4 regions of the Cupriavidus gilardii genome follow, and region 1 is predicted to be linked to each of the others. Evidence: predicted binding sites of a transcription regulator. Region 1 holds the regulator's gene; each other region holds the start of a gene.
What was found. The regulator sigma-54, encoded in region 1, starts transcription at its own class of promoters, with help from an activator protein. The targets are predictions, from matches to a motif close to TGGCANGNAANCTGCTTT.

Region 1 (7,664 bases):
AGTCCGATGCCGCCGAGGTCCGCACCGACCCGGAGGGCTACCAGTACGCGGTGGCGACTTCCAAGGGGGGCAAGCAGGCCTACATCCGGCAGAAGCGCGACAACGTCGACGAGTACATCGACGGCTGGGGCGACCGCATCGAATACGACGGCAAGCAGGAGGTCGCCAAGCTGATCGGCAATGCCCGCATGGCGCGCCTGGCCGGTGCCAAGATCGTCGACGAGATCCGCGGCGCGGTGCTGACCTACGACAGCCGCAACGAGTTCTACACCGCGGCCGGCGGCAGCGGCAACGCGGCGCCGGCGAACCCGTCCGGCCGCGTGCGCGCGGTGCTGTCGCCGCGCCAGAGCCAGGGAACCGGCGGCAGCGGTGCCGGTGTCGATCTGAAGGGCTCGCCGACGGCCAAACCCTGAGCGCTTGCCGGCCCGCCCCCGGCCCACGCCGCACGCGCTTCGCCGCCAGCTTCGCATCACGCAGCATCAAAGGATTGCCCACATGTCCGTTGCCGACACCGCTACCGCCACCGCTCCAGCCGCCAACGCCAATACCGCAGCCGGCGCTGGCGCCGGCACGATGCCCGTCACCAGCAACCTGGTGGTGCGCCATCTGAAGAAGCGCTACGGCTCGCGCACCGTGGTCAAGGACGTGTCGCTCGACGTCAAGAGCGGCGAGGTCGTTGGCCTGCTCGGCCCCAACGGCGCGGGCAAGACCACCTCGTTCTACATGATCGTTGGCCTGGTCGCGCTCGACGAAGGCGACATCGTGCTCGATGGCCAGCACATCAGCGGCCTGCCGATCCACGAGCGCGCGCGCATGGGGCTGTCGTACCTGCCACAGGAAGCGTCGGTGTTCCGCAAGCTCAATGTCGAGCAGAACATCCGCGCGGTGCTGGAACTGCAGCGCGACAACGGCAAGGCGCTGTCCGCGGCCGAGATCGAGCGCCGCCTCGACAGCCTGCTCGACGACCTGCAAATCGCGCACCTGCGCAACAACCCGGCGCTGTCGCTGTCCGGCGGCGAGCGGCGGCGCGTCGAGATCGCGCGGGCGTTGGCCTCCGCGCCGCGCTTCATCCTGCTCGACGAACCCTTCGCCGGCGTCGATCCGATCGCCGTGGGCGAAATCCAGCGCATCGTCAGCTTCCTGAAGGCGCGCAATATCGGCGTGCTGATCACCGACCACAACGTACGCGAGACGCTGGGCATCTGCGACCACGCCTACATCATCAGCGAGGGCGCGGTGCTGGCGGCAGGCGAGCCCAAGGAAATCATCGCCAACGAATCGGTGCGGCGCGTCTACCTGGGCGAAAACTTCCGCATGTAATGGTGCGCTGACATCGGGCGGTCCGCCGCGCGACTCCCCCGCACTGCGGGGCCGCCGCTTCGCACGCCGGCAAGCGATGCCACGATCCTCCTCTGGTGATCCATCAGGCAATCGCTTCTGACCACGCAATCGAAACTTCCGATAGCAAATTCCGTTCCATCGCGGCCGAAGTTGCGCATAAAATAGGCCGCATGAAACCGTCGCTACAGCTACGCCTCTCCCAGCATCTGGCCCTGACGCCGCAGCTGCAGCAGTCCATCCGGCTGTTGCAGTTGTCCACGCTGGAACTGCAACAGGAAGTCGAGCAGGCGCTGACCGAGAATCCGCTGCTCGAACGCGAAAACGACTGGATCGAAAGCCCGCTGCGCGTTGCCGCCGACGGGTCGGTCAATGTGCAGACCGCCACCACGACCTCGCCCGCCGAACCGGCGGCGCCCGCGGACTCGCACGCGGACGGCGCCGCCGCAGCCGACGAAGGCTATGCCGACGGCGCGGGCGACGATTATGGCGGCGACTGGAGCCTGGACGACTTCGCCCGCCGTCCGCAAAGCGATGAGGACGAGAAAACACCGCTGCAATTGCGCGATGCCGAGCCCACGCTGCGCGAATATCTGATGGAGCAATTGACGCCGCTGAAAATCTCCACGCGCGACAAGGGCCTGGCGATTTTCCTGATCGAATCGCTCGACGACGACGGTTATCTGAGCGCGTCGCTCGAGGAAATCCTGTCCGAATTGCCGGAAGAGCTCGAATTCGAACTCGACGAAGTGCATGCGATGCTGACGCTGCTGCAAAGCTTCGATCCGCCCGGGGTCGGCGCACGCAACGCAGCAGAGTGCCTGTCGCTGCAACTGCGCCGCATCGAACATCCGCAGCGCGAGCTGGCGATGACCATCGTCCGCCATCACCTCGAACTGCTGGCCGCGCGCGACTACACACGGCTGAAGAAGGCGCTGCAGGTCGACGACATGCAGCTGAAGGCCGCGCACGAGTTGATCCGTTCGCTCGCGCCATATCCCGGCCACGCCTACAGCCGGCCGGAAGCGGACTTCGTGGTGCCCGATGTATTCGTGCGCAAGAGCGGCCACAACTGGATCGCCCAGCTCAATCCCGATGTGATGCCGCGGCTACGCATCAACGACATGTATGCGCAGATCTTGCGCGGTGCGAAAGGCGATACCGGCGCCGCGGGATTGCAGCAGAAACTGCAGGAGGCGCGCTGGCTCATCAAAAATATCCAGCAGCGTTTCGACACCATTTTGCGCGTCGCACAAGCCATCGTGGAGCGGCAAAAGAATTTCTTTACGCACGGCGAAATTGCGATGCGCCCCTTGGTTTTGAGGGAGATAGCCGATACACTGGGTCTACACGAGTCGACTATTTCTCGTGTGACGACCAACAAGTACATGGCCACCCCGATGGGGACATTCGAGCTGAAATATTTTTTCGGCAGCCATGTATCGACCGAGACCGGCGGTGCCGCCTCTTCCACCGCAATCCGTGCGCTGATCAAGCAGCTGATAGGAGCCGAAGACCCCAGAAACCCGTTGTCCGACAGCCGGATTGCCGAACTGCTGGGGGAACAAGGCTTCGTCGTGGCGCGACGTACCGTCGCCAAATATCGTGAAGCCTTGAAGATCCCGGCCGTGAACCTTCGCAAGTCTTTGTAGCCGAGTCGCATCGCCTGCCTGGTGCGGCTCTTTCAGAAGGAGAAGCGCTATGAACTTCAAGATCAGTGGACACCACTTGGACATCACGCCTTCGCTGCGTGAGTACGTGGAAACGAAACTGGAGCGAATCCTCAGGCATTTCGATCAGGTTATTGACGTCAGCGTGCTGCTATCGGTCGACAATCAAAAGGAAAAGGATCGCCGTCAGCGCGCGGAAATCAATGTGCATCTGAAGGGCAAGGACATTTTTGTCGAGGCGCATCACGAAGATCTCTATGCGGCGATCGACATGCTGGTCGACAAGCTGGACCGGCAGGTAATCCGCTACAAGGACAAGGTGCAGAGCCACGACCGCGAATCGCTGAAGTACCACAGCTTCGCGGCCAGTCAGGCCCAGCAGTAGCTTGATGATTCGGCGCGGCCGGACGACGGCCCGCCTTGAAGCGAGGAAGGAAGCCGTGCCAGGAGCACGGCTTTTTTGCGCCGGTCGCGCGGCGCCACTCCTTGCAGCCTGCAGGATGAAACCGGAATGGGGTTCCGTCTGGCGGGCTTCCCGGTGTATGCTGTGCAATACATCTAGAGAATGCCCGCCCCGTTTCCTGCGCAATGCCGCTCGGGGCGATCGGCATCGGACGGCAGGGAGCCCCCCTGCACTATAATGTGCCGCACGCTGATAGTCGGGAAGCGGCGGCAACGAACGCACCGCCCAGCAACGGCAGACCGGCCCACGCCGGCGAGAACCGCATGGCGGCGCCAGTATCAGGAATTCCGCGCATTTTCAAATGAACCGTTTGGCCAAACTGCTGCCGCCCGGCAATATCTCGCTCGACGTCAGCGTCACCAGCAAGAAACGCGTGTTCGAACAGGCCGGGTTGCTGTTCGAAAACAACCATGGCGTGGCGCGCGCCACGGTGACCGACAATCTGTTCGCCCGCGAATCGCTCGGCTCGACCGGACTCGGCGCCGGCGTCGCCATCCCGCATGGCCGCATCAAGGGACTGAAACAGCCGCTGGCTGCCTTCATGCGGCTCGCCGAGCCGATCCCGTTCGAATCGCCCGACGGCAAGCCGGTCTCGCTGCTGATCTTCCTGCTGGTGCCGGAACAGGCCACGCAGCAGCATCTGGAAATCCTGTCGGAAATTGCTCAGCTATTGTCCGATCGCGACATGCGCGATGGCCTCGCCGCTTTGCCGACGCCCGATGCGATTCACCAGCTGCTGGTGCAATGGCATCCTTGACCCTTCCGGCATAAGCGCGCACAGCCGCGCCCACCGCATACACCACCGCCCTAGCGCCCCGCCTCATCCCGCATGGAACTCACCGGCGTCACCTCCCAGTCGATCTTCGACGACAACGCAGCCGACCTCAAACTGTCCTGGGTGGCCGGGCTGGAAGGCGCCGATCGCGCCTTCGACCTCGACTTCGCACGCGAGGCGACCTCGGCCGCCGACCTGGTCGGTCACTTGAACCTGATCCACCCGAACCGGATCCAGGTCCTCGGCAAGCCGGAGATTACCTACTACCAGCGGCTCGACGACGAAACGCGCAAGCGGCAGATGGGCGAACTGATCCTGCTGGAGCCACCGTTTCTGGTCGTCGCCGACGGCATGGAACCGCCGCCCGACCTGGAACTGCGCTGCACCCGCTCGTCGACGCCGCTGTTCACGACGCCGGTGTCGTCGGCCGCGGTCATCGACCATCTGCGGCTGTATCTGTCGCGCATCTCCGCCCCGCGCGTCACGATGCACGGCGTGTTTCTCGACATCCTCGGCATGGGCGTGCTGATCATGGGCGAATCCGGTCTGGGCAAGAGCGAACTGGGCCTGGAACTGATCTCGCGCGGACATGGCCTGGTGGCCGACGATGCGGTCGACTTCGTGCGTCTTGGCCCGGATTTCGTCGAGGGGCGCTGCCCGCCGCTGCTGCAGAACCTGCTCGAAGTGCGCGGCCTGGGCCTGCTCGATATCAAGACGATCTTCGGCGAAACCGCGGTGCGCCGAAAGATGAAGCTCAAGCTGGTGGTCCAGCTGGTGCGCCGCAACGACGGGGAATTCGAACGGCTCCCGCTCGATTCGCAATATCTGGACGTGCTGGGCCTGCCCATCCATATGGTGAAGATCCAGGTCGCGGCCGGCCGCAACCTTGCGGTGCTGGTCGAGGCGGCGGTCCGGAACACGATCCTGCGGCTGCGCGGCATCGACACGCTGCGCGATTTCATGGATCGCCAGCGTGCCGCGATGCAGGCCGACGCGGCCTCGCGCGGCCAGGGCCGTCTGCTCTGAGCGGCTGCGCCGAGCGCGGCTCGAGACCACATTGACGCATCGGCGTGTCCGACACGCAGACAGCGTCAACCTGATTGGGGTTTTCAGCGTTTTGTGCTGTAATGGGCATCACGCCCAGCCTGCGCCGTTGCGCATCCTGCGCTTGGCGACCCGATCCTCAGTCAGGAGATTCCAGCATGAAGACACTGATCGCAACCTGCGTGCTGCTGTGCCCACTGGTCGCCACGGGCGCCTTTGCCCAGACCGCCTCCGGCAACAGCCAGCAGAGCAAGATGAAGACATGCAATGCGCAGGCAGCCGGCAAGACCGGGGACGAGCGCAAGTCCTTCATGAAGGAATGCCTGTCGGCCAAGCCCGCCACCGCGGGCAACTCGCAGCAGCAGAAGATGAAGGCCTGCAACGCGCAGGCGAGCGGCAAGAAGGGCGACGAACGCAAGGCGTTCATGAAGGAGTGCCTGTCCGCATGACGGCACGCTGATCCGGCATTGTTCCGGAGCGGGCCAAGGCCAGATCAAGGCGAATCGCGGGGCACCCGGCGGTTCGCCTTTTTCTTTGCTATTTCGCTGTTCTCGGCGCCCTGCGCGTGCATTGCGCGGCTTTCGCACGCTTTCGCCACGTTTCCCGCCTGCCACGCCTTCCCCGGCCGCGGATGTCACCGGACCGTCATGACGCAATCATCACGCGATGCTATCCTTCAAGCGTTATGCGCATCGTCCTCATCACCGGCATTTCCGGCTCCGGCAAATCGGTTGCATTGAACGTGCTTGAAGACGCAGGCTACTACTGCGTCGACAACCTGCCCGCGCAGTTCATTCCCGAACTGGCCCGCTATCTGGCGGCCGAGGGCTACACGCATCTGGGCATCGCCACCGATATCCGCAGCCGCGAATCGCTGGCGCGGCTGCCCGAGACACTGCGCAGCCTGTCCGCCGAACACGAGGTCCGCGTGGTCTTCCTGACCGCCAATACCGATTCGCTGGTGCAGCGCTATTCGGAGACGCGGCGTCGCCATCCGCTGTCGGTGCGCCTGGCGGCGGGCGGTGCGGGCGGTGCGCCCGCGCCGACCGAGACTCCGCTGATCGAAGCGATCGAGATGGAACGCGAGCTGCTGAGTCCGCTGGCCGAATCGGCGCACCGGATCGACACCAGCAATGTGCGCACCAATACGCTGCGCGCCTGGATCAAGGACTTCATCCGCGACGACAATCTGCAGCTGACGCTGCTGTTCACGTCGTTCGGTTTCAAGCACGGCGTGCCGAGCGATGCCGACATGGTGTTCGACGTGCGCTCGCTGCCCAACCCGTATTACGACCTGCAACTGCGGCCGTTGACCGGCCGCGATGCGCCGGTGATCGACTTCCTGCAGAGCCAGCCGATGGTGCTGGCGATGGCCGAGGACATTCGGGCCTATGTCGAGAAATGGTTGCCGAGCTTCGTCGCCGACAACCGCAGCTATCTGACGGTGGCAATCGGTTGCACCGGCGGCCAGCACCGCTCGGTCTATATCGCGGAAAGACTTGCCAACTACTTCCGCGCGCATGGTAATGTGCTGGTCAGACACCGCGAGCTGGTGCCGGTAAGCTGATCCGGCCCCACCAGGGCGGTGGATCCCGGCGGCGGCGCAATGTGCGTTCCCCCGCCTTGTGAGCGATGGTCTTCTCGGGATCGCATGTCTTCCAGTTCCGCAGCGTCCAATCACGCGGCACCGCTCCACATCGAAGTCGACAGCCTGCCGCTGTTTCCGCTTCACACCGTGCTGTTTCCCGGCGGCCGGCTGCCGCTGCGCGTATTCGAACCCCGCTACGTCGACATGGTGCGCAATTGCCTGCGCGACAACGCGGCATTCGGTGTATGCCTGATCGCCAGCGGCACCGAAGTCGCGCAGGAAGGAAGCACTACCGTGCCGGAAGCCGTCGGCTGTCTCGCCGAAATCGTCGACTGCAATATGGAGCAACTCGGCGTGCTGCTGATCGAGACACGCGGCAGGCAGCGCTTCCGCATCCTCGAACACCATGCCCGCGACGACGGCCTGCTGGTCGCGCGCGCCGAGCTGCTGCCCGACGACGTGATCGACTGCAAGCTGGAGTTGCTGGGCGAATGCCTGGCGGCGCTGCGCCGCATCGTCGCCTCGCTGCACGCGACGCCGCACAAGCTGCCCTTTGCCGAGCCGATGCAGTGGGAGGATCCGAGCTGGGTCGCCAATCGGCTATGCGAACTGCTGCCGGTGCCGATGAAGGCCAAACAGATGTTGATGGCGCTGCCCGACGCCGGCATGCGGATCGAGATCGTTCATCGCTTCATGCGCCAGCACCACATGCTGTAACGGGTAACGGCTGTAGCGGCCACCGCCTCGCCGGCCGGCTCCCGCGAGCGGCGCAGATCTTCAGAACAA
Region 2 (7,664 bases), 670 kb from region 1:
AACCTGTGCTACCAGGTCGTGCGCACCACGCTGGGCGCCTGAGCGCCCGGCCGACACGCGCACCACGCACACCACAATGAGCGCATCCGCGGGCGGCTGGTTTGTCATCCTGCTGGCATTGGCCTGTGCCAATCTGCCGTTTGTCAACCAGCGCCTGTTCGCGGTCATTCCGCTCGGCAAGCCGCGCAAGCCGTTCTGGGTGCGGCTCGCCGAGCTGATCGTCTACTATCTGCTGGTCGGCGCGGTGGGCTTCGCGGTCGAGGCCGGCCTGGGCAATCGCTTTGCCCAGGGCTGGCAGTTCTATGCGATCACCGCCTGCCTGATGCTGGTGTTCGCCTTCCCCGGCTACACCTGGCAATACCTGGTCAAACATCGCGCGAGCTGACGCCGAACCCGGCATGACCTTCGGCGGCCTCGCCATCCCGGAGGGTTCATGTCGTCATCCCGATCCCAAGGCGCCAACGCCGCCTCCCTGGTCTCTCCCGAAGCGCTCGACGCGGGCGGCGACGACCATCTGAAGGAAGTCCCCCTGGCGTCCGCGACGCTGCACCGGGGCAAGTTTCTGACGCTGAAGCAGGACATCGTACGGCTGCCCGACGGCAAGCAGGCCGGCCGCGAGTATGTCGAGCACCCCGGCGCGGTGATGATGATCCCGCTGTTCGACGACGGCACCGTGCTGGTGGAGCGCCAGTTCCGCTATGCGGTGCGCGAGGTGATGCTGGAATTTCCGGCCGGCAAGCTCGATCCGCAGGAGGGGGCGCAGCGCTGCGGCGAGCGCGAGCTGCGCGAGGAGACCGGCTACAGCGCCGCGCGCTGGGACTATCTGACCCGAATCCACCCGGTGATCTCGTACTCGACCGAGTTCATCGACCTGTTCCTGGCGCGCGAGCTGACCGCCGGCGAGGCGGCGCTCGACGACGGCGAATTCCTGGAAACGCTGATTGTGCCGGCGGGGCAGGTGATCGACTGGGTCCGCCAGGGCCGAATCACCGACGTCAAGACCATCATCGGCGCGTTCTGGCTGGAAAAGGTGCTGTCCGGCGCCTGGCAGCCGGGCGAGCAGAAGGTGCCGGACTGAGCGCAGCCCATCTTTAAATTCACCAGGACGCTACCATCTTCGCCTGACGCCGGCCCCCGGGGCTGGCCGCGGTCAGGAAAAATTAGAACGACCGTTCACAAATTTGCGATTCACGGCTAATATTGCTTTGACGGGCTGGAAACATCATGAAGGTGCTCGACCTGCGCTGTGCGCATGACCATCGGTTCGAAGGCTGGTTTGCTTCGGAGGACGATGCGCAGTCGCAGATTTCGCGCGATCTCGTTCAGTGTCCTGTTTGCGGCGACCACGCCGTGACGCGGCTGCCGAGCGCCCCGCGCCTGAATCTGTCTGGCGCGGCCGAGCGCCAGCCGGCGCCCCAGGCGCCGGTGCAGCAGGCTCAGGCGGTCCCGCCGGCGGCGCAGGTCCTGCAATCGCTGTATCTGAAGGCGGTCAGGCAGGTGCTGGCGCAGACCGAGGACGTGGGGCCGCGCTTTGCCGAAGAGGCCAGGCGCATGCATTACGACGAGGCACCGGAACGCGGCATCCGCGGGACGGCGTCGCCGGAGGAAGTGCAGGCGCTCGCCGAAGAGGGCATCGAAACGTTTCCGCTCGTGGTGCCGGATGCGCTGAAGCAGACGGCTCACTGAATCGCGTCCCGTGCCCGCCTTCGCGCCGGTGCGAGGGCGCGTTGGCCAGAACAATTTGCCGGCCGCAGCCGGCATCACTGGAGACGGGCATGGATCTCAACTACACGGCGGCCGACAACGCCTTCCGCGAGGAAGTGCGCAGCTGGCTGGAAGCCAACCTGCCGGCGGACATTCGCGCCAAGATTCTGAATCACCGCCGGCCCAACCGGGACGATCTGGTGCGCTGGCACAAGATCCTGGCGGGCAAGGGCTGGTCGGCGCCGCACTGGCCGGTCGAGTACGGCGGTACCGGCTGGAACGCGACCCAGCGCCATATCTGGGATGAGGAAAATGCCCGCGTCGGCGCGCCCGGCGTGCTGCCCTTCGGCGTCGCGATGGTCGCGCCGGTGATCATGAAGTACGGCAACGAGCAGCAGAAGTCCTACTACCTGCCGCGCATCCTGGACTGCACCGACTGGTGGTGCCAGGGCTATTCGGAGCCGGGCTCGGGCTCGGACCTGGCCTCGCTGAAGACCCGCGCCGAACTGACTCCGGACGGCAAGCACTACATCGTCAACGGCCAGAAGACCTGGACCACGCTCGGCCAGCACGCCGACATGATCTTCTGCCTGGTCCGCACCGACCCCGAAGCCAAGAAGCAGGAGGGCATTTCGTTCCTGCTGATCGACATGAAGACGCCGGGCATCACCGTGCGTCCGATCATCATGCTCGACGAGGACCACGAGGTGAACGAGGTCTTCTTCGACAACGTCAAGGTGCCGGTGGAGAACCGCGTCGGCGAGGAGAACAAGGGCTGGACCTACGCCAAGTACCTGCTTGGCCACGAGCGCACCGGCATCGCCCGCGTCGGCAATTCCAAGCGCGAGCTCGGCTTCCTGAAGCGCGTCGCGCGCCAGCAGCAGAAGAACGGCAAGCCGCTGCTGGAAGACCCGGTGTTCGGCGCCAAGGTCGCCGCGCTGGAAATCGAGCTGATGGCGCTCGAAATCACCGTGCTGCGCGTGGTGTCGAGCGAGAGCGCCGGCAAGGGCCCCGGCCCCGAGGCCTCGCTGCTGAAGATCAAGGGCACCGAGATCCAGCAGATGCTGACCGAGCTGATGGTCGAAGCGGTCGGCCCGTACGCGCAGCCGTTCGACCGCGACTACCTGGAGTGCGAGACCGAGCACGCGGTGACCGGCTACGACGATGCCGCGCCGCTGGCCGCGTACTACTTCAACTTCCGCAAGACCTCGATCTACGGCGGATCCAACGAAATCCAGAAGAACATCATCAGCCAGATGATCCTGGGGCTGTGAGGAGACAGGAACCATGAACTTCAATCTCAGCGACGAGCAGAAGCAACTGGCTGACGCGGTACGCCGCTTCATCGACAAGAGCTACGACTTCGAGTCCCGCAAGAAGGCCTACAAGAGCGAGACCGGCTACAGCGAAGCGGCATGGAGCGCGCTGGTCGAGCTCGGCCTGACCGCGCTGCCGGTGCCGGAAGCCCAGGGCGGATTCAACGGGTCGGCCATCGACATGATGGTGGTGATGCAGGAGCTGGGCCGCGGCCTGGTGGTCGAGCCGTATCTGGCGACGGTGACAGCCGCCTATGCGTTGAAGCAGGCCGGCGGCCAGGACGCCGTACTCGAACAGGTCGCCGGCGGCGAAGTCAAGCTGGCCACCGCGTTTAACGAGCGCGAGGCGCGCTATGCGCTGAACGACGTGCGGGTGACCGCCAAGGGCGGCAAGCTGAACGGCACCAAGGTCGTGGCGATCCACGGCGGCCAGGCCGACAAGCTGGTGGTGTCGGCACGTACCGGCGGCGGCAATGCCGATCAGGATGGCATCTCGCTGTTCCTGGTCGATGCGAAGGCGCCGGGCGTCACCATCCGCGACTACCGCACGATCGACAACCTGCACGCGGCCGATATCACGTTCCAGGACGCCGCCGGCGAGCTGCTGGGCACCGAAGGTCAGGGCTGGGCGCTGCTCGAGCAGGTCGCCGACTACGCCGCGGTGCTGCTGTGCGCCGAGGCCGTGGGCGTGATGGACACGCTGACCGCCGCCACCATCGAGTACGCCAAGACGCGCCAGCAGTTCGGCGTGCCGATCGCGCGCTTCCAGGCGCTGCAGCACCGCATGGTCGAGATGTTCATCCATGCCGAGCAGTCGCGCTCGATCACGCTACTGGCCGCGGCCCGCTTCGACGAGGCGAGCCCCGAGGAGCGCCGCCGCTACGTGTCCGCCGCCAAGGCGCGGGTCGGACAGGCCGCGCGCACGGTCGGCCAGGAAGCGGTGCAGATCCACGGCGGCATGGGCGTCACCGACGAACTGCCGGCCGCGCACATGTTCAAGCGGCTGACGCTGATCAACACCACCTTCGGCGACGTCGACCACCATCTTGGCCGCTTCGCCAGCCTGCCGGAATTCCAGCAGGCGGCATGATGGCCAGCCGCTGAGGCAAGCAAGGCCGCGCTCGGACAAACGTCCGGCGCGGCTTTTTGTATTCAGGGTTTCTCCCCTCTCCCGCGGGCGGGAGAAGGGCGGGGGAGAGGGCAGCGGCGGTCGCAGTACCGATGGCGGTCGACACCAGCCCCTCTTCCAACCCTCTCCCGCTGAGAGGCGAGGGAGAAACGCATTCGATACGAGGACCCAGGAGACCCCATGTCCGACACCATGTACTTCGAAGACTTCGTCGTCGGCAGTCGGCGCGAGCTCGGTTCGCGGCTGATCACCGAGGACGAGATCGTCAGCTTCGCCACGCAGTACGATCCGCAGCCCTTCCACGTCGACAGGGAGGCGGCGAAGAAAAGCATCTACGGCGGCCTGATCTCGAGCGGCTGGATGACCTGCGCGGTGATGATGCGCATGCTGGTCGACAACATGACGTCGAAGTCGGCCAGCATGGGCTCGCCCGGCGTCGACGAGATCCGCTGGCTCAAGCCGGTCTATGCCGGCGACACGCTGACCGTGTTTGTGTCGGTGCTGGACAAGCGGCCGTCGCAGTCCAAGCCGGATCGCGGCGTCGTGCACACGCAGTGGGAGGCGGTCAACCAGCGCGGCGAGCTGGTCTGCACCGTCAAGGGCATGGGCATGTACGGCCGCCGGCCGTCCTGACATTGGACAAGGAGAGAAGATGCGCACCATCGCTTCGCTGGAAGAGCTCGAGGGCCTGCAGGGGCAGGAGGTTGCCGTCAGCGACTGGACCGAGATCACGCAGCACCAGGTCAACCTGTTCGCCGAGGCGACCGGCGACCATCAGTGGATCCACGTCGATCCCGAACGCGCGCGGCGCGAATCGCCGTTCGGCGCGCCGGTCGCGCACGGCTTCCTGACGCTGTCGCTGCTGCCCGCGCTGATGCAGAGCGCGATGCAGATGCCGGGCGTCAAGATCGGCGTCAACTACGGCCTGAACCGCGTGCGCTTCACCGCGCCGGTGCCGGTCGGCAGCCGGCTGCGCGCGCGGATCAAGCTGCTGAAGGTCGAGCGCATCGCGCCGCCGCCCAATGCACCGGATCTGGTCGGCGCGCAGTCGACCTGGGAGGTCACGATCGAACGCGAGGGCAGCGATCGTCCGGTCTGCGTCGCCGAATCGATCAGCCGGCGCTATTCCTGACGCCCCGGCGCGGTGCGTCGCACCGCTTTGCGTCATCGCACCATCGTGATGCAAGGCGCGCGCGCACCGCCACGGTGCCGTGATCTCGATGCAGTCACCCACGCGGCCACAGGCCGCGTTCTTTTTTGGTGGCACGCTAGTTGCAGAAGTCCCTGCCGGGGTGCGTTCTTCCTCGAACACCAATACGAGCTAGGGAGCTGCAATGAAACGACGTGAGATATTGAAGCTGTCGGCGGTGGCCGCCGCGGCGATGATCGGTACCAGTCCGCTGGCGATCGCGCAATCAAAAGAGCCGATCAAGGTGGGCGTGCTGCATTCGCTGTCGGGCACGATGGCGATCTCGGAGACGTCGCTGAAGGACGTCGCGCTGATGGCCATCGACGAGATCAACAAGAGCGGCGGCGTGCTGGGCCGCAAGCTGGTCCCGGTGGTCGTCGATCCCGCGTCGAACTGGCCGCTGTTCGCCGAGAAGGCGCGCCAGCTGATCAGCAACGACAAGGTCGCGGTGACCTTCGGCTGCTGGACCTCGGTGTCGCGCAAGTCGGTGCTGCCGGTCTACGAGGAACTGAACGCGCTGCTGTTCTATCCGGTGCAGTACGAGGGCGAGGAGATGTCGAAGAACGTCTTCTACACCGGCGCCGCGCCGAACCAGCAGGCCATTCCCGCGGTCGAGTACCTGATGAGCAAGGAGGGCGGGGGCGCGAAGCGCTTCTTCCTGCTGGGCACCGACTACGTGTATCCGCGCACCACCAACAAGATCCTGCGCGCCTTCCTGAAGAGCAAGGGCGTGGCCGACAAGGATATCGAGGAGGTCTACACGCCGTTCGGCCACAGCGATTACCAGACCATCGTCGCCAACATCAAGAAGTTCTCGCAGGGCGGCCGCACCGCGGTGATCTCGACGATCAACGGCGATTCCAACGTGCCGTTCTACAAGGAACTGGGCAACGCGGGCCTGAAGGCCAAGGACGTGCCGGTGGTGGCGTTCTCGGTCGGCGAGGAAGAGCTGCGCGGCATCGACACCAAGCCGCTGGTCGGCCATCTGGCCGCATGGAACTACTTCATGTCGGTCAAGAACCCGGAGAACGACGCGTTCAAGAAGCAATGGGCGGCCTGGGTCAAGGCGAACAACCTGCCGGGCGGCGACAAGCGCGTGACCAACGATCCGATGGAGGCCACCTACGTCGGCATCCACATGTGGGCGCAGGCGGTCAAGAAGGCCGGCACCACCGACCCGAACAAGGTCCGCGCCGCGATGATCGGCCAGACCTTCAAGGCGCCGAGCGGCTTCACGCTGACGATGGGCGAGAACCACCATCTGTACAAGCCGGTGATGATCGGCGAGGTCAAGGGCGACGGCCAGTTCTCGGTGGTCTGGAAGACGCCGAAGCCGCTGCGTGCGCAACCGTGGAGCCCGTTCATCGCGGGCAACGAGGGCAAGCCGGACAAGGTGATGTAAGGCCAGGCCCGGGTGGGGGAGGCCACCCGGCTTTTCCGGCCGTCTCCCGCACGCGGGACGGCCGGCGGCACGGCACCGCAGCCGTGCCTCTCTCTTTCACCGAATTCCGATACCGATTTCATGCCTCGACCCCTGCTGCCCCGAGCGCCCTGGTGGCGCGCCACGCTCGCCGTGCTGCTGTTGCTGGCGGCGCCCGCGCTGTGGGCGGCCGCCGCGCTGACCCAGGCCGATCTGCAGCCCCTGGCCGACGACGATTTCGATGCCAAGCGCGCGGCCATCGCCGCGCTGGCCAAGGCCGATCCGAAGCAGGCCGGTCCGATCCTGCAGGCGCTGCAGGACGACACGCTGCAGTTCGCGCCGGGCATCGGCATGGTGCGCGTCGACGGCGAGCGCGCGATCGACGCGATCACCGGCAAGCCGGTCGAGGTCGATGCCGGCGCGCTGCTATCGCTGACGCTGAACAACAGCCTGCGCGCGCAGGTCGACGGCGCGGCCGGCAGCCTGCTGCTGAGCTCCCCGGACGCCACGGTGCGCGCGCGGGCGATCGCGGCGCTGCTCGAGCGTCCCGAGGACGCGCCGCGCGAGGCCGTCGCCGCCGCGCGCCAGTCGGAGGCCGACACCGCGTTGCGCGCCAGACTCGACGTGATCTGGGCCAATACCGTGCTCGCCGACGGCAGCCGCGAAGAGCGGCTGGAAGCGATCGGCATTCTGGGCCGCGACAGCGATCCGGCCACGCGCCAGCGGCTGCAGCCTCTGGTCGAGCGCGATGACAGCGGCCAGTACCGCGAGCCCGACGCACAGTTGCGTGCCGCCGCGCAGCAGGCCCTCGACAATTTGCGCGCCAGCGAACGCCAGGCCGAACTGATCGGCAACCTGTTCGCCGGCCTGAGCCTGGGCAGCGTGCTGCTGCTGGCCGCGCTGGGC
Region 3 (7,664 bases), on a different replicon from region 1:
CGGCGCAATTGTCCAGCCTGGGACCGTCATTCGAAATCCATGGGTCGTGCCGGTGAACTGCTGCGCCCCTCCAATACAGCGAAGTCATCGTTACTCAGTTCTACTGCCCGACCGATCTGTGCCACGGCGTCGCCCAAGCGGATGTGCTCCGTCGGCACGACGGCGCAGTGCAATTCATCATCCGGCAGATCTGGTTTCTTCAAGATCGTCATTCTTCTCCCTCCAGATCGATTTCCAAGGCGCAAATTGTCGCCATGGGAAAGCTTGCGAGCGCCTAGGTCAAGAGCGGGAATCATTGACGTATGAAAGTGACGAGGTTTATGGCGAGAAGATGAATTTCCTGGTTGCCGTATGACCTGTCGCTGAAGGGCATCGCTGTGGTGCCCACCGCGGATGGATTGAGTTGCGGGCGAAGCGGACTACCGAAGGCGAAGGCCTTCCCCTTCGCCCCAGCAAGACCGTCAGGCCCGGCCCGGCATCGCCGCTAGATACCGGCGCGGATCGAAACGCGTGGTGGCCAGCATCACCAGCACGACCGCGGCGAGGTGGTACCACCAGGCGGCGGCGAAGCTGCCGGTGGCGTCGTGCAGCACCGCCGCCAGCCATGGGGCGCAGCCGGCCAGCAGGAAGCCGCCGCCCTGCATCAGCGCGCCGAGCGCGGCGGCGTCTTCGGGACGGGGCAGGTGGTCCAGCGCGACCACGAGGTAGAGGGAGAAGCAGCCGCCCAGGCCGGCGCCGCCGATGATGGCCCATGCGAGCGGCGCGAGATCGGGCCATCCGGCCAGGCCGGCGAAGCCGATTGCCTGCATGGCCAGCGCGAGCGCCAGCCATGTGCGGCGATCCGGGCTGCGGGCCGCCAGTGTCGGCAGCGCCAGCGCGGCAGCGGCCTGCGCCACCGACATCACCGCGATCAGGCCGCCCGAGGCCGGGCCGCTCCAGCCGCGCTCCTGGTAGTAGGCGGCGAGCCACGCAATCAGCGAGGCATAGCCGCCGTTCATCACGCCGAACGAGGCCATCAGCAGCCAGGTGCGCGGGCGATTGAGCAGCCGCAGCACCGGAATGGCGGTGGGGCGGCTGGTGTTGGCCCTGGCTCTGGCATCAACGGTGGCGTTTGCGTTGGCCCTGGCATCGGCGACGTCGCCGGCAGCAGTCGCTGGCTCGACGGCCGCATCGCCCGGCAGCGTCCGCCACGCCAGCAGCCATCCGGCCCATGCCGGCAGCGCCCACGCCGCCAGCCCCGCATGCCAGCTGCCGCTCAGCCCGGCGATCCACGGCGTCAGCTGCGCGCCGAGCGCGCCGCCCGCCATCAGCGCGGCCGAATAGAGGCCCATCACCATCGCCATCCGCGCCGGAAACTGGCGCTTGACGATCGCGGGCAGCGCCGCCTGCGCGGCCGCCGTCCCGAGGCCGCACAGCGCGGCCGTGGCGATCAGCGCCGTGCCGCCGGGCCAGGCGAGGCGCAACAGTGAACCGATGCCGACCAGCGCCAGCGCGAGCAGCACCGCGCGCCGCTCACCCAGCCATCGGCGCATCGCCGGGGCGAGGCAGGCGCCGACGCCGATCAGTACCATCGGCAGCAGCGTCAGCCACGCCATGCCGCGGTAGTCCAGCCCGGTGCTGTTGCGGATGACCGGAGCCAGCGGCCCGATGCCGGTCAGGAAGGGGCGCAGGTTCAGGCCGGCCAGCACGATCGCGGTCAGCGCCCAGCCCGGCGCGCCGATGCCGCGCCGGCCGGTGGAGACTTCAACTGCCATGGATCTCAACGGCCATAGACCGCATCCGCGCCGATACCCACATCGAGCCGGATCAGCGGCAGGGGCGGCGGGTCGAGCGTCAGCCGCAGCGCCTGGTAGGTGGCCTCGCTGGACAGGCCGTAGGGCGCGGCGTCGTTGTTGTCGAAGGCGTAGTAGACCTCCTGCACGCCGCTGATCACCAGCGCGGCCAGGCACATCGGGCACGGATGGCCGCTGGCATAGATCGCGCAGCAGCGCAGGTCCGGACTTTGCAGCCGCCGGCTGGCAGCGCGGATCGCCTCCATCTCGGCATGGCTGGTCGGATCGTGGCTGTGGACGATGCCGTTGACGCCGGTGGCGATCAGCTGACCGTCGCGCGCCAGCACGGCGCCGAAGGGCCGGCCGCCGCGCGCGCGATTGGCCTGCGCCAGATGCACGGCCTCGCGCAGCAGGGATTCGTGGTTGGACATGGGATGCCTCGCGGAAAAAGAGCCTGCGGGTAGAGGAGCAGACTGTACGCGCGTGCTTGGCAATTGGGAAATTAAATGATGGAATGCGCGGCAGTGCGAAACCCAATACCTGCCGACATCCGGTCGGACGACCTTCCTTGAACGGCATCCTCGATCCCCAGCTGCTGCGCAGCTTCGTCGCCGTGGCCGACAGCGGCAGCTTTACCCGCGCGGCCGAGCGCGTCCATCTGACCCAGTCGACCGTCAGCCAGCAGTTGCGCCGGCTCGAGGAGCAGTGCGGCTGCGTGCTGCTCGACCGTGGCGGCCGCTATGTCACGCCGACCCCTGAGGGCGAGCGTCTGCTCGGCTATGCGCGGCGGATCCTGCAGCTGTCGGGCGAGGCTGTCGCGGTGATCCGCGACAGCGCGGTGCAGGGCGAGATCCGGCTCGGCGTGCCGGAAGACTTCGCGGCGCAGACGCTGACGCCGGTGCTGGCCGATTTCGCCGACGCCTGGCCCGGCGTGCGGCTCGAGGTCACCAGCGGCCTGAGCCACGAACTGTGGCAGGGCTTTCAGGAGGGGGATTTCGATCTGGCGCTGATCAAGCAGCGCGAGGGCAGCGCCGCGGGGCTGGCGAGCTGGCCCGAGCCGCTGTGCTGGATCGACAGCCGCCGGCGTCCCGCCATCGGCCGCGATCCGGTGCCGCTGGCCGTCTTTCCCGGCGGCGCGCTGTATCGCGGCGAGATGACGCATGCGCTGGAGGCGAGCGGCCGGCGCTGGCGCATCGGTTTCGTCAGCGCCAGCCTCGCGAGCCTGAGCTCGGCGGTGGCGGACGGCCTTGGCATCAGCCTGTTGCCGCGCCGCGTGGTCACGCGCGCGCATCGGGTGCTGGACGAGCCGGCGCTGATCGGCGCGGTGCCGCCGGTCGAGCTGAGCCTGCATGTCAGGCCGGAGCCGTCGGCGCCTGCGCGCGACATGGCGGCGCGCCTGCAGGCGATGTGCGATGCCGTGATGCGGCGGGATCAGCGGCAGCGGGGCTAGTGCGCCCCGGTAGCAGCCATCAGCGGTCCGGGCGGATCGGGCCGAACTCCACCGGCACCCAGGTATAGCCGTTGCCGTCGGCCCGCACATGGCCGATGCCGGGGAAGGGCAGGTGCATGCCCGCGACCCACAGCTTGTTGCGCGCGGCATCGTTGAACAGCCGCTTGCGCGTGCGCACCGCGGCGCGGCTGTCCACGTCGAACTCGATCGCCACGTCCGGCCGGCGGAACTGCACCGCATGGCTGTGCACGAGGTCGCCCCACACCAGCAGGCTGTGCGCCTTGCCGTCCTTCTCCGAGCGCAGCAGGTAGCCGGTATGGCCGGGGGTGTGGCCATACGCGGCCACCGCGGCGATGCCCGGCACCAGTTCGTCGCCGGCCTTGAAGGTACGGAAGCGCCCGCCCGCCTGATAGGGGGCGACCGAATCGCGCGCCAGCTTGAAGAACGGCTGGGCCTCGGCCGGCGCCTTGTCGGCGATCTCCTGCGACAACCAGTAGTCGGCGTCCATCTGCGATGCATGGACCGTCGCTGTCGGGAACGCCGGCTTGCCGTCGACCGTGAGGCCGCAGGCATGGTCGCCGTGCAGATGGGTCAGCAGCACCGTGTCGACCTGCATCGGGTCGTAGCCGGCCGCGCGAACGTTGTCGACGATCTTGCCCAGCGCGGGGCCGAAGCAGGCGCCCGCGCCGGTGTCGATCAGCACCAGATTCTTGCCGGTGTGGATCAGGAACCCGTTGACCGCGGTCTGCACGCCGGGGGTCGACTCGACGAACATGCGCGCCAGCAGGGTTTGCACCTCGCGGGCGCTGGTGTTGCGCAGCAGCTTGGGGTCCAGATCGATATAGCCGTCGTACAGCGCGGTGATCTCGAACTCCCCGAGCATCATCCGGTAGTAGCCGGGCACCTGGCTCTGCTGCTGCGCGGGCACGCCTTGCGCGTGGGCCGGCGCGCCGGCCAGCGCAGCGCACGACAGTGCAGCGGCAAGGGCGACGACCAGCCGGAAATCGCGCTGGCGCTAATGTATCACTCGTCACATTTCTCCGCAGACGGTCACTCCGCGGGCGGCAGCCGGTATGGCACGCTGCCGTGCTCGTTGGTCGCCTCGACCAGCCGGATCAGATACAGCAGGAACCGTTCACGGTCGGCCGGCGGCAGATGGTCGACGGTGCGGTCGTGCGCGCGCTGAACCGCAGCCTCCATCTTCCTGACCAGTGTCTTGCCCTTGCGGGTCAGCTTGACCAGCTTGACGCGCCGGTCGGTCTCGCTTTGCCGCCGCTGCAGCAGTCCGCGCGCCTCCAGCCGAGGAATGACTTCGGCCACCGTGGTGCGCTCCAGGCCTATCTCGAGCGCCACGGTGTTCTGGTCCAGTTCGCCGTGCTGCTCGAGCGCGGTCAACAGGCTGTATTGGACCGGCGTGATGCCGAACGCCTCGGTTTCCTCGAGGAACAGCGAGCAGTGGACCTGATGCAGGCGCCGGATCAGGAAGCCGGGGCGTCCGAGCAGCGTGGAGCGGTGCCGGGCGGCATCGATCTCGGTCTTGATGGCAATGGGTCGTTTGGTGGTCGTCATGCGGTGTGGTGGTCCGAAACCGACGGCGCTTCGCCGCCGGCAGATTGGGGCTGGTCAAGCACGAGCCGTTCCAGCGCGACATCGGCCGCCCATTATCGCCGAATACGTGGCATACCCCGTATTGCACAGCAAAGGGGCACGCCCGCCGCGCGCAGCATCCGTCTGCGCCGGTTGGCGGTGCGCCGGCACCAGGGCCGCGCATGCGCATCCTCTCCCAATAGGTGGCATACCCCGCATCCGGGAAAGCGGCCGGAAAACCGCAAAGCCTTGCGCCGCAACGGTTTGCGGCCAAGGCGGGGCGAGCGCCGGCAGGCACTGGCAAAGTTCTTGCGTTTTGCAGCCAGCGTTTTCACCCCATGAGGCCAGCATGACTGCAAGCAATCGCGACATCGTTCTTCGGCAAGGCCGCGTCATCGATCCGGACGCCGGCATCGACGCGGTGTGCGATGTATGGATCCGCAACGGGCGCATCGCCGCGGTCGGCGACAGCTCGCTGGCATTGCCCGCCGAGGCGGCCGTTGCCGACGTCATCGACTGCCGCGGCAAGCTGGTCTTGCCGGGCCTGATCGATACCCACGCCCACGTCTACCAGTACGTGACCGGACGCTTCGGTCTGAACGCGGACATGTGCGGCGTACACTCCGGCGTCACCACGCTGATCGATCAGGGGGGCGCGAGCTGCATGACGCTGCCCGGGTTTCGGCACTACGTCGCCGAGCCGGCAAGCAGCCGCATCCATGCCTTCCTGTCGGCCTATCTGGTCGGCGGCCTCGAAGGCCATTACTACGCCGAGCTGTATCGGCCCGAATGCGTCGATGTCGATGCCACGGTGAAGGCGGCGCTGGCCAATGCCGATCTGGTGCGCGGCATCAAGGCCCATGCCGAACTGGGCGGATTTGCGCGCTGGGGCATCGAGGTGATGCGTGCCTCGGCCGAGATCGGCCGTCAGACCGGGTTGCCTGTCTATGTCCATTTCGGCCAGCTGTGGCCGATGCCAGGCCACCCCGCGCACGAGATCGACCCCGACACGATCCTCGAGCAGGTGGTCGACATGCTCAAGCCTGGCGACGTGCTGGCGCACCCGTTCAGCCGCCATCCCGGCGGCTTCGTCAACCGCGACGGCACCGTGCACCCGCTGGCGCGCGAGGCCGCGGCGCGCGGGCTGAAGATCGATGTCGGTCACGGCTCGCACTTCAGCTACCGGATGGCGCGCACCGTGCTCGAAGCCGGCATCGTGCCCGATACGCTGGGCGCCGACATGCACGGCTACAACACGCACGTGCCGGCGCCTGCAGGGACGCCGGCGGAACATCCGGACCAGGACCACATGTTCCTCGGCCGTGTCCGCTTCAGCCTGGTGTCGGCGATGACCAGCATGCTGGCGCTCGGTCTGCCGCTCGATCACGTGGTACGCATGGCCACCGTCAATGCGGCGCGCATGGCAGGGCTGACCGACGGCGCCGGCACGCTGCGCGTCGGGGCCGAGGCGAACGTCTCGGTGCTGGAGGATCTGCGCGGCCGCTGGGTGCTGGCCGACAACGAGGGCACCCAGGTGGTGGCCGAGCGGATGCTGGAGCCGGCGTTCTGCCTGCGCGCCGGTCGGCGCTTCGACGCCGCCGCACCGATCCTGCCGGTGGCGCAGGTCGCCTAGGAGATCGCGATGACGACCCCGGCAGCGCACGACGACCGCATCGGCAACGGCGGCAACAACGGCGGCAACAACGGCAGCAAGACCAGCGGCATCGGCGCGCGGCTGCGCCGCAAGGAGGACGATCGTTTCCTGCGGGGCCGAGGCGACTATGTCGCCAACCTGCGGATGGTCGGCATGCGCGATGTCGCGTTCGTCCGCAGCCCGCTGGCGCATGCGCGCATCCGTGGCATCGAGAAGCCCGAAGGGCTGGCCGATGCGGTATTTACGCTGGCCGATCTCGACGGCGTGCGGCCCATCGTTGCCGACTCCGGGCTGGCCGGATTCAAGTCGTCGGCGCAGCCGGTGCTCGCCGACGCCAAGGTGCGCCAGGTCGGCGAGATGATTGCAATGTGCGTGGCCCCGACGCGCGCGCAGGCCGAGGACATTGCCGCGCAGGTCTTCGTCGACTTCGACGAACTGCCGGCGGTGGTGGACATGCTGGCCGCACGCGAGCCCGGTGCGCCGCTGGTGCACGAGCACTGGGGCGACAACGTATTTCTTTCGACGGCGGTCGGCACGGACCGCGACAACGAGGCCGCGTTGGCCGCCGTCCGCGCCAGCGCGCCGATCCATGTCGTCCGCACGCTGCGTACCGCGCGCCAGAGCATGGCGCCGATGGAGGGCCGCGGCGTGGTCGCCTGGTGGGACCGGCGCCTGGCCCAACTGGTGGTCGTCACCGCGGCGCAAATGCCGCATATCAACCGCACGGGGCTGGCAGGCTGTCTGGGCCTGGACGAAGGGCAGGTGCGTGTGATTTCGCCCGACGTCGGCGGCGGCTTCGGCTACAAGGGCATCCTGCTGCCGGAGGAAGTCTGCGTCGCGTGGCTGGCGATGCGACTCGGGCGGCCGGTGCGCTGGATCGAGGATCGGCGCGAGCAGCTGACGGCCAACGCGAACTGCCGCGAGCACGCCTATCGCATCGAGGCCTGGGCCGATCGCGATGGCCGCCTGCTGGCGGTCGATTGCGAGGCCACGGTCGATTCGGGCTGCTATTCCTCGTACCCGTTCTCGGCTTGCCTGGAGGCCGCGCAGGTGGGCAGCATCCTGCCCGGGCCTTACATGATGGAGCGCTATCGCTGCCGCACCTGGTCGGTGGCGACCAACAAGCCGCCGATCCTGCCGTATCGCGGCGTGGCGCGTACCGGCGTCTGCTTCGCGATCGAGAGCGTGATGGACGCGATCG
Region 4 (7,664 bases), 1.2 Mb from region 1:
ATCCATGACCGCGCCATCCCCGCACACCGGCATGCCGACGCTGCATCGGACGCTGCGCCTGCAATGGGAAGAGGCCCAACAGGCCTGGGTGCTGCTGTATCCCGAGGGCATGGTCACGCTGAACGACAGCGCGGCGGCCATCCTGCGGCGCTGCGACGGCTCACGCACGCTCGACATGCTGATCGACGAACTGCAGGGCGCCTACGACGTACAGGGAATCGCCGCGGAGGTCCATGCCTTTGTCAAACATGCATTCGAACGCGGCTGGCTCGCCTGAGGCGGCAGCGCGTCCCGGCCCGCCGCTGTGGCTGCTGGCCGAGCTGACCTATCGTTGCCCGCTGCACTGCGCGTTCTGCTCGAATCCGGTCGACTATGCGCGGCACGGCGCGGAGCTCGATACCGCGCGGTGGCTGGACGTGTTGACGCAGGCCAGAGCGCTGGGCGCGGTGCAGCTGGGACTGTCCGGCGGCGAGCCGCTGATGCGCAAGGATCTCGAAGCGCTCGTCGCGCATGCGCGCAAGCTCGGTTTCTACATCAACCTGATCACCTCCGGAGTCGGCCTGACCGACGATCGGCTGGGGGCGCTGCGCGAGGCGGGGCTCGACCATATCCAGCTGTCCTTCCAGGATTCGACGCGCGAGCTGAACGACTTCCTGTCCAGCACCCGCACCTTCGACCTGAAGCGGCGCGTGGCCCGGATGATCAAGGCGCACGGCTATCCGATGGTGATGAACTGCGTGCTGCACCGGCATAACCTGCCGCATGTCGGCACCATCATCGAAATGGCGCTGGAGATGGGCGCCGAGTATCTGGAGCTGGCCAACACCCAGTACTACGGCTGGGCCTGGCGCAACCGCCTCGCGCTGATGCCCGATGCCGCGCAATTGCGCGAGGCCGAGGCCGTGGTGGAGCGCTATCGGCGGCGCATCGGCTCGCGTTGCCGCATTCTGTTCGTGGTACCGGACTATTTCGAAACGCGGCCGAAGAAGTGCATGAACGGCTGGGGCACGACGTTCCTGGGCGTCGCGCCCGACGGCACGGCGCTGCCTTGCCACGCCGCCCGCATGCTGCCGGGCCTCGCGCTGCCAAACGTCAACGACATGCCACTGCGCGAGATCTGGTTCGACAGCGAGGCATTCAATCGCTATCGCGGCACCGCGTGGATGAAGGGGGCATGCCGTTCCTGCGAGGACAAGGAGGCCGACGCGGGCGGCTGCCGCTGCCAGGCATGGCAGCTGACCGGCGACGCCGACGCGACGGATCCGGTCTGCGACCGGTCCGGCGATCACGATCGCGTGCGTGCCATCGTGGCGCAGGGCCGGCTTGCCGCCGTGCTGGCCCAGGGACGCGTGGAGCGGGGCAGGGAGGCGCCGCTGCTGTTCCGCACCGATGCCAATTCGCTGCGGTTGAGCGAGGGGTAGAGCGCGAAGGCGCGAAAACGCGGCAGCGGAAGAGCGGAGGAGAGAACGGCAGCGTGGCGAGCGGTCGCGCTGCCGGCATCAAGCTCGCTCTCCCGCTTGCGGGAGAGGGGTGCGGAGGGGGCGATGGACGGCGATGGAGGGCGATGGAACATCGCGCCTCGCAAGGGCCGCCGTTCAGCCCGCCTCCAGCACCCACGCCGCCAGCTGCTTCGCTTCCTCGTCCTTCAGCGAAGGATGCGGCGGCATCGGAATCCGCCCCCATACCCCCTTGCCGCCTTCCTGGATCTTGCGCGCCAGCTTGCCTGCGGCTTCGCCGTCCCCCTTGTATTTGGCGGCGACCTCGGCGAAGCCGGGCCCGACCAGCTTGCCCTGCATGCCGTGGCAGGAGAAGCAGCCGTTCTTGTGGGCCAGCGCCTTGATATCGGGCGCCGCGTGCGCCGAACCGGCGAGCACCAGGCCCATGGCCAGCGCGGCCGCGCCGGGCGGCGCGATACGTCGAATCTGTTCTTTCAGCATGAGTCCCCCATTCGAATGCGGCCGGCGCCGTCATCGCATGCGGCAATCGCATGCGTTGGCGCCGGCCTGTACGGCAAACGCTCAGACCTTGCTCAGCTTGAACACCCAGACCGAGCCGCCTTGCTCGAGGAAGTTGACGCGCTTGGCGACGTCGCCGCCCCACAGCGGCACGGCGCCGCCCCAGCCCGACACCACGGCGATGAACTGCTCGCCGTTCTCTTCCCAGGTGACCGGCGGCGCCACCACGCCGCTGCCGGTCTGGAACTGCCACAGCTCCTTGCCGGTCTTCGCATCGGCCGCCTTCAGATAGCCCTCGGGCGTGCCCCAGAACACGAGGCCGCCGGCGGTCGTCATCACGCCGCCCCACAGCGGCGCATTGTTCTTGACCTCCCAGACGATCTTGCCGGTCTTCGGATCGATCGCGCGCAGCGCGCCGATATAGTCCTCGTTCAGCGGCTTGATGGTGAAACCCGCGCCAAGGAAGGCCGCGCCTTTCTTGTAGGTGATCGGCTCGTTCCAGATGTCCATGCCCCACTCGTTGGCCGGGACGTAGAACATGCGGGTCTGCGGGCTGTATGCCATCGGCTGCTGGTTCTTGCCGCCGAGGAAGCCCGGCGCCGCGAACACCGACTGTCCCTTCTTCTGATCGGCGGGATCGCCGGGACGGCTTTCCGCGACGAAGTTGGGCCGGCCGGTCTTCAGATCGATGTCCTTTGCCCAGGTCACCTTGCGGACAAATGGGAAGGCGTTCAGCACCTTGCCGTCGCGCGCGTCGTTGACATAGAAGAAGCCGTTGCGGTCGGCCTTGCCGCCGACGCGCCTGCCGTCCAGATCGAAGGTCACGAACTCGTTGACGCCGTCGAAATCCCAGCCGTCGTTCGGCGTGTTCTGGTAATGCCAGACGATCTTTCCGGTGGCCGGATCGATGGCGACCGTCGACGACGAGTACAGGTTGTCGCCCTTGCGCAGGTGGCTGTTCCACGGCCCCGGGTTGCCGGTGCCGAAATAGGCCAGCCCTGTCTTCGGATCGTAGGTGCCGCCGAGCCAGGTCGCCGCGCCGCCGGTCTTCCAGGTCTCGCCGGGCCAGCTGGCGTTCAGGTTGCCGGTGATGCCGTTCTCGATCTTGTTGCCCTCGGCGTCGAACCGATAGCCCATGTGACCCTCGACGGTCGGGCGGACCCAGACCATCCGGCCGGTCTTCGCGTCGCGCGCCTCGACGCGGCCTACCACGCCGAACTCGCCGCCGGACACGCCGGTCAGCACCAGGCCCTTGACGATCATCGGCGCCGCCGTGTACGAATAGCCGGCCGCGTAATCGTCGATCTTGTCCTTCCACACGACCTTGCCGGTGTCCTGGTTGAGCGCCACCAGTTGCGCATCGAGCGTGCCGAAGATGACCAGGTTGTCGTAAAGTGCCGCGCCGCGGTTGACCACGTCGCAGCAGGGCATGATGCCTTCGGGCAGCCGATGCTCGTACTTCCACAGCTTGGCGCCGGTCCTGGCATCGAGCGCGAAGATCCGGGAATACGAAGCGGTAACGAACATCTTGCCGTTATGGATCAGCGGCTGCGATTCCTGGCCGCGCTGCTTCTCGCCGCCGAACGAGAACGACCACGCCGGCACCAGGCGCGCGACGTTCTTCGTGTTGATCCTTGCCAGCGGCGAGAAGCGCTGGCCCTCCGGTCCGATTCCCCACGACAGCACATCACCGGGACTCTTCGCGTCGTTTTCGATCATCGCGTCCGTTACCGCGGCACGCGCGGCGAAGCTGGCCACGCAGGCGGTTGCCAGCACCAGCACCTTCAACTTGCTCATCGTTTGCTCCTCTCTCTTTTTGTCGATCATCGGTTTTCGATCATCTTTGCTGCGGATTTCCCGGTGGTCCTTCCATAGGCGCGGCACGAGCCGATCGGCGATGCCGCGCCGCTGCGCCAAGCCGCAAATCGCGTGCCACGCCAGCCGTGAAAAATTCCCGTTGTTGGCGGGCCATTTCGCGCCGCGATCGACTGCGCAGATGCGCCGTACCGGGCCGTATCGCGCTAACGCGCAACAATCGCTGTCGCGGAATGGAGCACCTCTTGCCCGAGCCCCGGCACAGGCGCTCATGGCGCCAATGCCTCGCGTTCGTACGCGGGATACAGGTGCGTGACGTTGCGCAGGTATTCGGCCGGCATCGCGGCCCATTCCGAGTAGGGCGCCGGCACCGGCATCGCGATGACCTCGGCGAGATCGCGGCCCTCTCTGGCGGCCTGGCGCAGGCGCGTGTCGAGCCAACGCAGGTAATTCCGCGTCTGTGCGATCGCATCGGCGCGATCGAGCGCCGGGCCATGGCTTGGCACCAGCAGACGCAAGCCGTCCTCGCGCATCCGGCGTTCCAGCACGTCCAGGCTGGCCAGCCAGCGTGGGATGTCGGCGTGCGGCGTGGTCGGGACGCGCGAGCGGAAGACGAGGCCGCCGGCGAACATCACGCGCGCCGTATGGTCGATCAGCACCAGGTCGTCGCCGGTATGGCCTTGCAGGTGCAGCAGCTCGAAGCGATGGCGGCCGATCGTGCGCTGTCCCGGCTCGATCGTCATGGCGGGCGGCGCCGGTTCGGTGCCGGCCATCCAGTCTCCGCACAGCCGATACAGGTTGTCGGCATACGAGCCGGCCTCGCGCGCAGCACCGGCGACGGTGCCGGCGAGCGCCGCCGGGGTCGCGTCGGCGTAGGCCTGGTTGCCGAAGAAGTAGTCGGGATGCAGGTTCAGGTTCAGCACCAGACGGACCGGGGCCTTCGTCACGCTGGCGATCGCCACGCGTTGCTGCTCGCCGTAGCGCCGCGACGGTCCTGTATTGACGACGACCACGCCGTCGCCGGTATCGATGAAGGCCGTATTGATGATGTTGCAGCCGTTGCCGACCGCGAAGTCGGCGTTCGCGCCCTCGAGCAGCCAGACGCCGTCGCCGATGCCGCGCGGCGCGAGGCGGTAGTCGGGCGGCTGCAGCGGCCTTCCCACGAGCCCGTCGCCGAATGCCGATGCGGGCAACAGCAGGGCAATATGCAGGGCAATCGTGGCCAGCCTGTTGCTCATGGCAGCACCCTGGCGTCGATACGGTTGCCGTTGTTGTCGCGGCCGGTCACCGCCAGCGGTTGGGCAGCCGGCTCGCGCAGGTCGAACGAGAAGATCGGGTTCTCCGACACGGGCTCGTGCAGCTCCAGCGTGCCGAGCGGTTCGCGGCGGCCGTCGACGAGGGCCAGCTGCTCGATATGGAAGGCAGGGATGCCCGCCACGAGGCCGGTATCCATTGGATGCATCACGCGGATCCGGACCCGGCCACCGCCGCCATCGAGCGCGGCGAAGCGCCGGGCCTCGACCCGGTTCAGCGTCGCGCTCCACGAGCCATCCTTGCGCGTCACGCCGGGCACCGTGCAGCCGCCGCCGGCGGCGTCGACCAGCAGTCCGCCGACATGCCAGACCCCGTCGCGCGTGCGCGCCGCCACCCGTACCGGCGATCCCTGTTCGAGCTTGAAGCGGAAGGACAGGGCGGGCTTGAGCCTGCCAGGCGTGAAGGTCAGCACCTGGCGGATCGGATTGCGGTCGACGCCCACGACGATCCTGTCGACCTCGCCCAGCGCGGAGGCATCGAACGCGATGGGCACGTTCAGCGCATCCTCGGCGAAAGCGGGGCCGACGACCTTGACGCGCGGATCGAACACCGCCGGCGCATTGCCCAGCATCTCGGCGCGCAACGCGGGCCATTGCGGCGAGGCGAAGGGATCGGCATCGGCCGCCGCATGCCCCCGTGCCGCGGCCAGTACCGCCGCCAGGGCCAGCAGCGTGCCGAGCCACCCGCGGCCGCGCCCGCCATGGCGGCGGGGCCAGGCAGGCCGCCTCATGCCCGCTTCCCCAGCGGCCTTGCCATGCCGCGCTGCGGGTCGTAGCCGAACAATGCGACGCCGAAGAACAGGCAGGCACACGCGGCCACCACGGCGAGGCTGCCCCATGCCGCCTGGCCATACAGCGCAAAACGGATGGCCTCGACCGCATGCGTAAACGGGTTGATCCGCGCGAGCTGGTGGATCGGCTCGGCTCCCGATTCCTCGAGTTTCCACAGCGGATACAGCGCGGTGCTGATGAAGAACATCGGAAAGATCACGAAGTTCATCATGCCGGCGAAGTTTTCCAGCTGCCGCACATGCACCGACAGCGCCAGGCCCAGCGCACCCAGCATCAGCGCGGCCAGCGTCATCGCCGCCAGCAGCATCGCCAGCGCGGCATAGTCGACCGGCACGTCGAACAGCACCGCGACCAGCAGGAAGGCCGCCATCTGCAGCAGCGACAGCAGCGCACCGGCCGCGAGCTTGCACGCCAGCAACCATGGCCGCGGCAGCGGCGCCGTCAGCAGCAGCCGCATCACGCCCATTTCGCGGTCGTAGACCATCGCCAGCGAGGACTGCATGCCGTTGAACAGCGCGATCATCGCCAGCAGGCCGGGGGTCAGATAGACCTTGTATTCGACATAGGTGTCGTAGGGCGGAATGATGGCGACGCCGAACACGTTCTGAAAGCCCGCGCCGAACACCAGGAACCACAGCAACGGCCGCACCAGCGACGAGATCAGGCGGCCGGGCTGGCGCAGGAACTTGCGCAGCTCGCGGCCGGCAACGGCGCGCAGCGCGCGCCAGCGGTGGAGCAAGGGAGAGGTCGGCATGGAGATGGCGGGCATGGGTATCAGCGGCGGCACGCGCTCTCGGGCGCATCCGCGCCCAGCGTGTCGAGGTTGTTCTTCGGATGCAGGAAACCGTCGAGCGGGGCCACCGCCGCCACGCCGTCGGGATGCGCGAGCAACACCGGCTGGCGCAGCTGCCCGTCCCAGGGCCGGAAACTCAGGCGCGGGCCCTTGAAACCGTCGATGGCAATGTCGCCGGATCGCAGCGCCTTCGCCTGCTCGGCAAACGGCGCCTTCGGCGCGCGCGTCACCGCTTCGACCACCGCCTTGACCGCCACCCAGCCAGCCCAATCGTGGCCGCTCATCGGCCGCCCGGCCGCCTTGACGAAGCGCCGGTTCAATTGCGGGCCGCCGTGGCGCTCCCACGCGCGGTGCCACGCCATCGCGGTCAGCCCGTTGGCGCCGGCAACCGGGCGCGGCAGCTGCGTGGCGTACGGCACGGTGCGGGCGAACTCGCCATCGGCGTCGGCGACGATCACGACGTCATGGTCGGGCCCGCCGGTCAGCAGGCGGACGTTGGCGAGCTCCCGTTCGCGCGGATCGTTCGACAGACGGAAATCGCGCTGTGCGGCCCAGGCGACCCCGAACCGCCGGGCCGCCTGCTGATAGAGCGCCTGCCACGCGCGATCCTCCGGGGCGGGGCCGGTCAGCAGCAATGCCTTGCGCCATTTGCGGGCGGCCAGCGCCTGCATCAGCGCGTCGGCCTGCATGCGCCGGCTCGGCAGCGTGTGCAGCAGATTGGGGGCGCAGCCTTCCCCGCGTAACGCGTCGTCGTCGGCTGAAACATTGAGCAGCAGTGCGTCGGCCGGTTTGACCGTACGGGCCGCCGCGCGGACGGCATCGGCGGGCAGGTCCAGCACGATATAGCGGACACCCTGGCGCGCCAGCGCGGCGGCGGCCTGGGCCGCGGCCTGCGCATCGCGGGCTTCGGCCGCTTCGAGCTTCAGCGTCAGCCCCGCGGCCTCGAGCGCAAGGCGGGATTCGGCCGCGGCGACGCGCATGCCGTCGAAAGGCCGG

Region 2: urtA (urea ABC transporter substrate-binding protein) is a predicted target of sigma-54. The motif match lies at 5,411-5,428, and genes of this name have one in related genera.
Region 3: FOB47_RS09915 (amidohydrolase/deacetylase family metallohydrolase) is a predicted target of sigma-54. The motif match lies at 5,108-5,125, and genes of this name have one in related genera.
Region 4: FOB47_RS17410 (PQQ-dependent methanol/ethanol family dehydrogenase) is a predicted target of sigma-54. The motif match lies at 3,873-3,890, and genes of this name have one in related genera.

The regions. Positions count from the first base shown of each region.
Region 1 is NZ_CP054626.1:365,998-373,661, reverse strand. It holds gene lptA (lipopolysaccharide transport periplasmic protein LptA) at 1-413, shown strand, start outside; gene lptB (LPS export ABC transporter ATP-binding protein) at 496-1,320, shown strand; gene FOB47_RS11905 (RNA polymerase factor sigma-54) at 1,512-2,990, shown strand; gene hpf (ribosome hibernation-promoting factor, HPF/YfiA family) at 3,040-3,393, shown strand; gene ptsN (PTS IIA-like nitrogen regulatory protein PtsN) at 3,773-4,228, shown strand; gene hprK (HPr(Ser) kinase/phosphatase) at 4,301-5,272, shown strand; gene FOB47_RS11885 (PsiF family protein) at 5,449-5,739, shown strand; gene rapZ (RNase adapter RapZ) at 5,976-6,857, shown strand; gene FOB47_RS11875 (LON peptidase substrate-binding domain-containing protein) at 6,942-7,595, shown strand; gene mutY (A/G-specific adenine glycosylase) at 7,656-7,664, opposite strand, start outside.
Region 2 is NZ_CP054626.1:1,038,882-1,046,545, forward strand. It holds gene nuoN (NADH-quinone oxidoreductase subunit NuoN) at 1-42, shown strand, start outside; gene FOB47_RS14950 (DUF2818 family protein) at 77-385, shown strand; gene FOB47_RS14955 (NUDIX domain-containing protein) at 434-1,078, shown strand; gene FOB47_RS14960 (DUF1178 family protein) at 1,225-1,686, shown strand; gene FOB47_RS14965 (acyl-CoA dehydrogenase family protein) at 1,776-2,978, shown strand; gene FOB47_RS14970 (acyl-CoA dehydrogenase family protein) at 2,992-4,110, shown strand; gene FOB47_RS14975 (MaoC family dehydratase) at 4,330-4,782, shown strand; gene FOB47_RS14980 (MaoC family dehydratase) at 4,802-5,281, shown strand; gene urtA (urea ABC transporter substrate-binding protein) at 5,484-6,740, shown strand; gene urtB (urea ABC transporter permease subunit UrtB) at 6,861-7,664, shown strand, end outside.
Region 3 is NZ_CP054624.1:2,198,112-2,205,775, reverse strand. It holds gene FOB47_RS09945 (hypothetical protein) at 27-212, opposite strand; gene FOB47_RS09940 (cyanate transporter) at 462-1,754, opposite strand; gene FOB47_RS09935 (nucleoside deaminase) at 1,760-2,203, opposite strand; gene FOB47_RS09930 (LysR family transcriptional regulator) at 2,350-3,222, shown strand; gene FOB47_RS09925 (MBL fold metallo-hydrolase) at 3,242-4,219, opposite strand; gene FOB47_RS09920 (MarR family winged helix-turn-helix transcriptional regulator) at 4,273-4,791, opposite strand; gene FOB47_RS09915 (amidohydrolase/deacetylase family metallohydrolase) at 5,159-6,442, shown strand; gene FOB47_RS09910 (xanthine dehydrogenase family protein molybdopterin-binding subunit) at 6,452-7,664, shown strand, end outside.
Region 4 is NZ_CP054626.1:1,560,456-1,568,119, reverse strand. It holds gene pqqC (pyrroloquinoline-quinone synthase PqqC) at 1-8, shown strand, start outside; gene pqqD (pyrroloquinoline quinone biosynthesis peptide chaperone PqqD) at 5-277, shown strand; gene pqqE (pyrroloquinoline quinone biosynthesis protein PqqE) at 249-1,421, shown strand; gene FOB47_RS17415 (c-type cytochrome) at 1,596-1,937, opposite strand; gene FOB47_RS17410 (PQQ-dependent methanol/ethanol family dehydrogenase) at 2,019-3,752, opposite strand; gene FOB47_RS17405 (quinoprotein relay system zinc metallohydrolase 1) at 4,040-5,008, opposite strand; gene FOB47_RS17400 (quinoprotein dehydrogenase-associated SoxYZ-like carrier) at 5,005-5,814, opposite strand; gene FOB47_RS17395 (ABC transporter permease) at 5,811-6,644, opposite strand; gene FOB47_RS17390 (ABC transporter substrate-binding protein) at 6,650-7,664, opposite strand, start outside.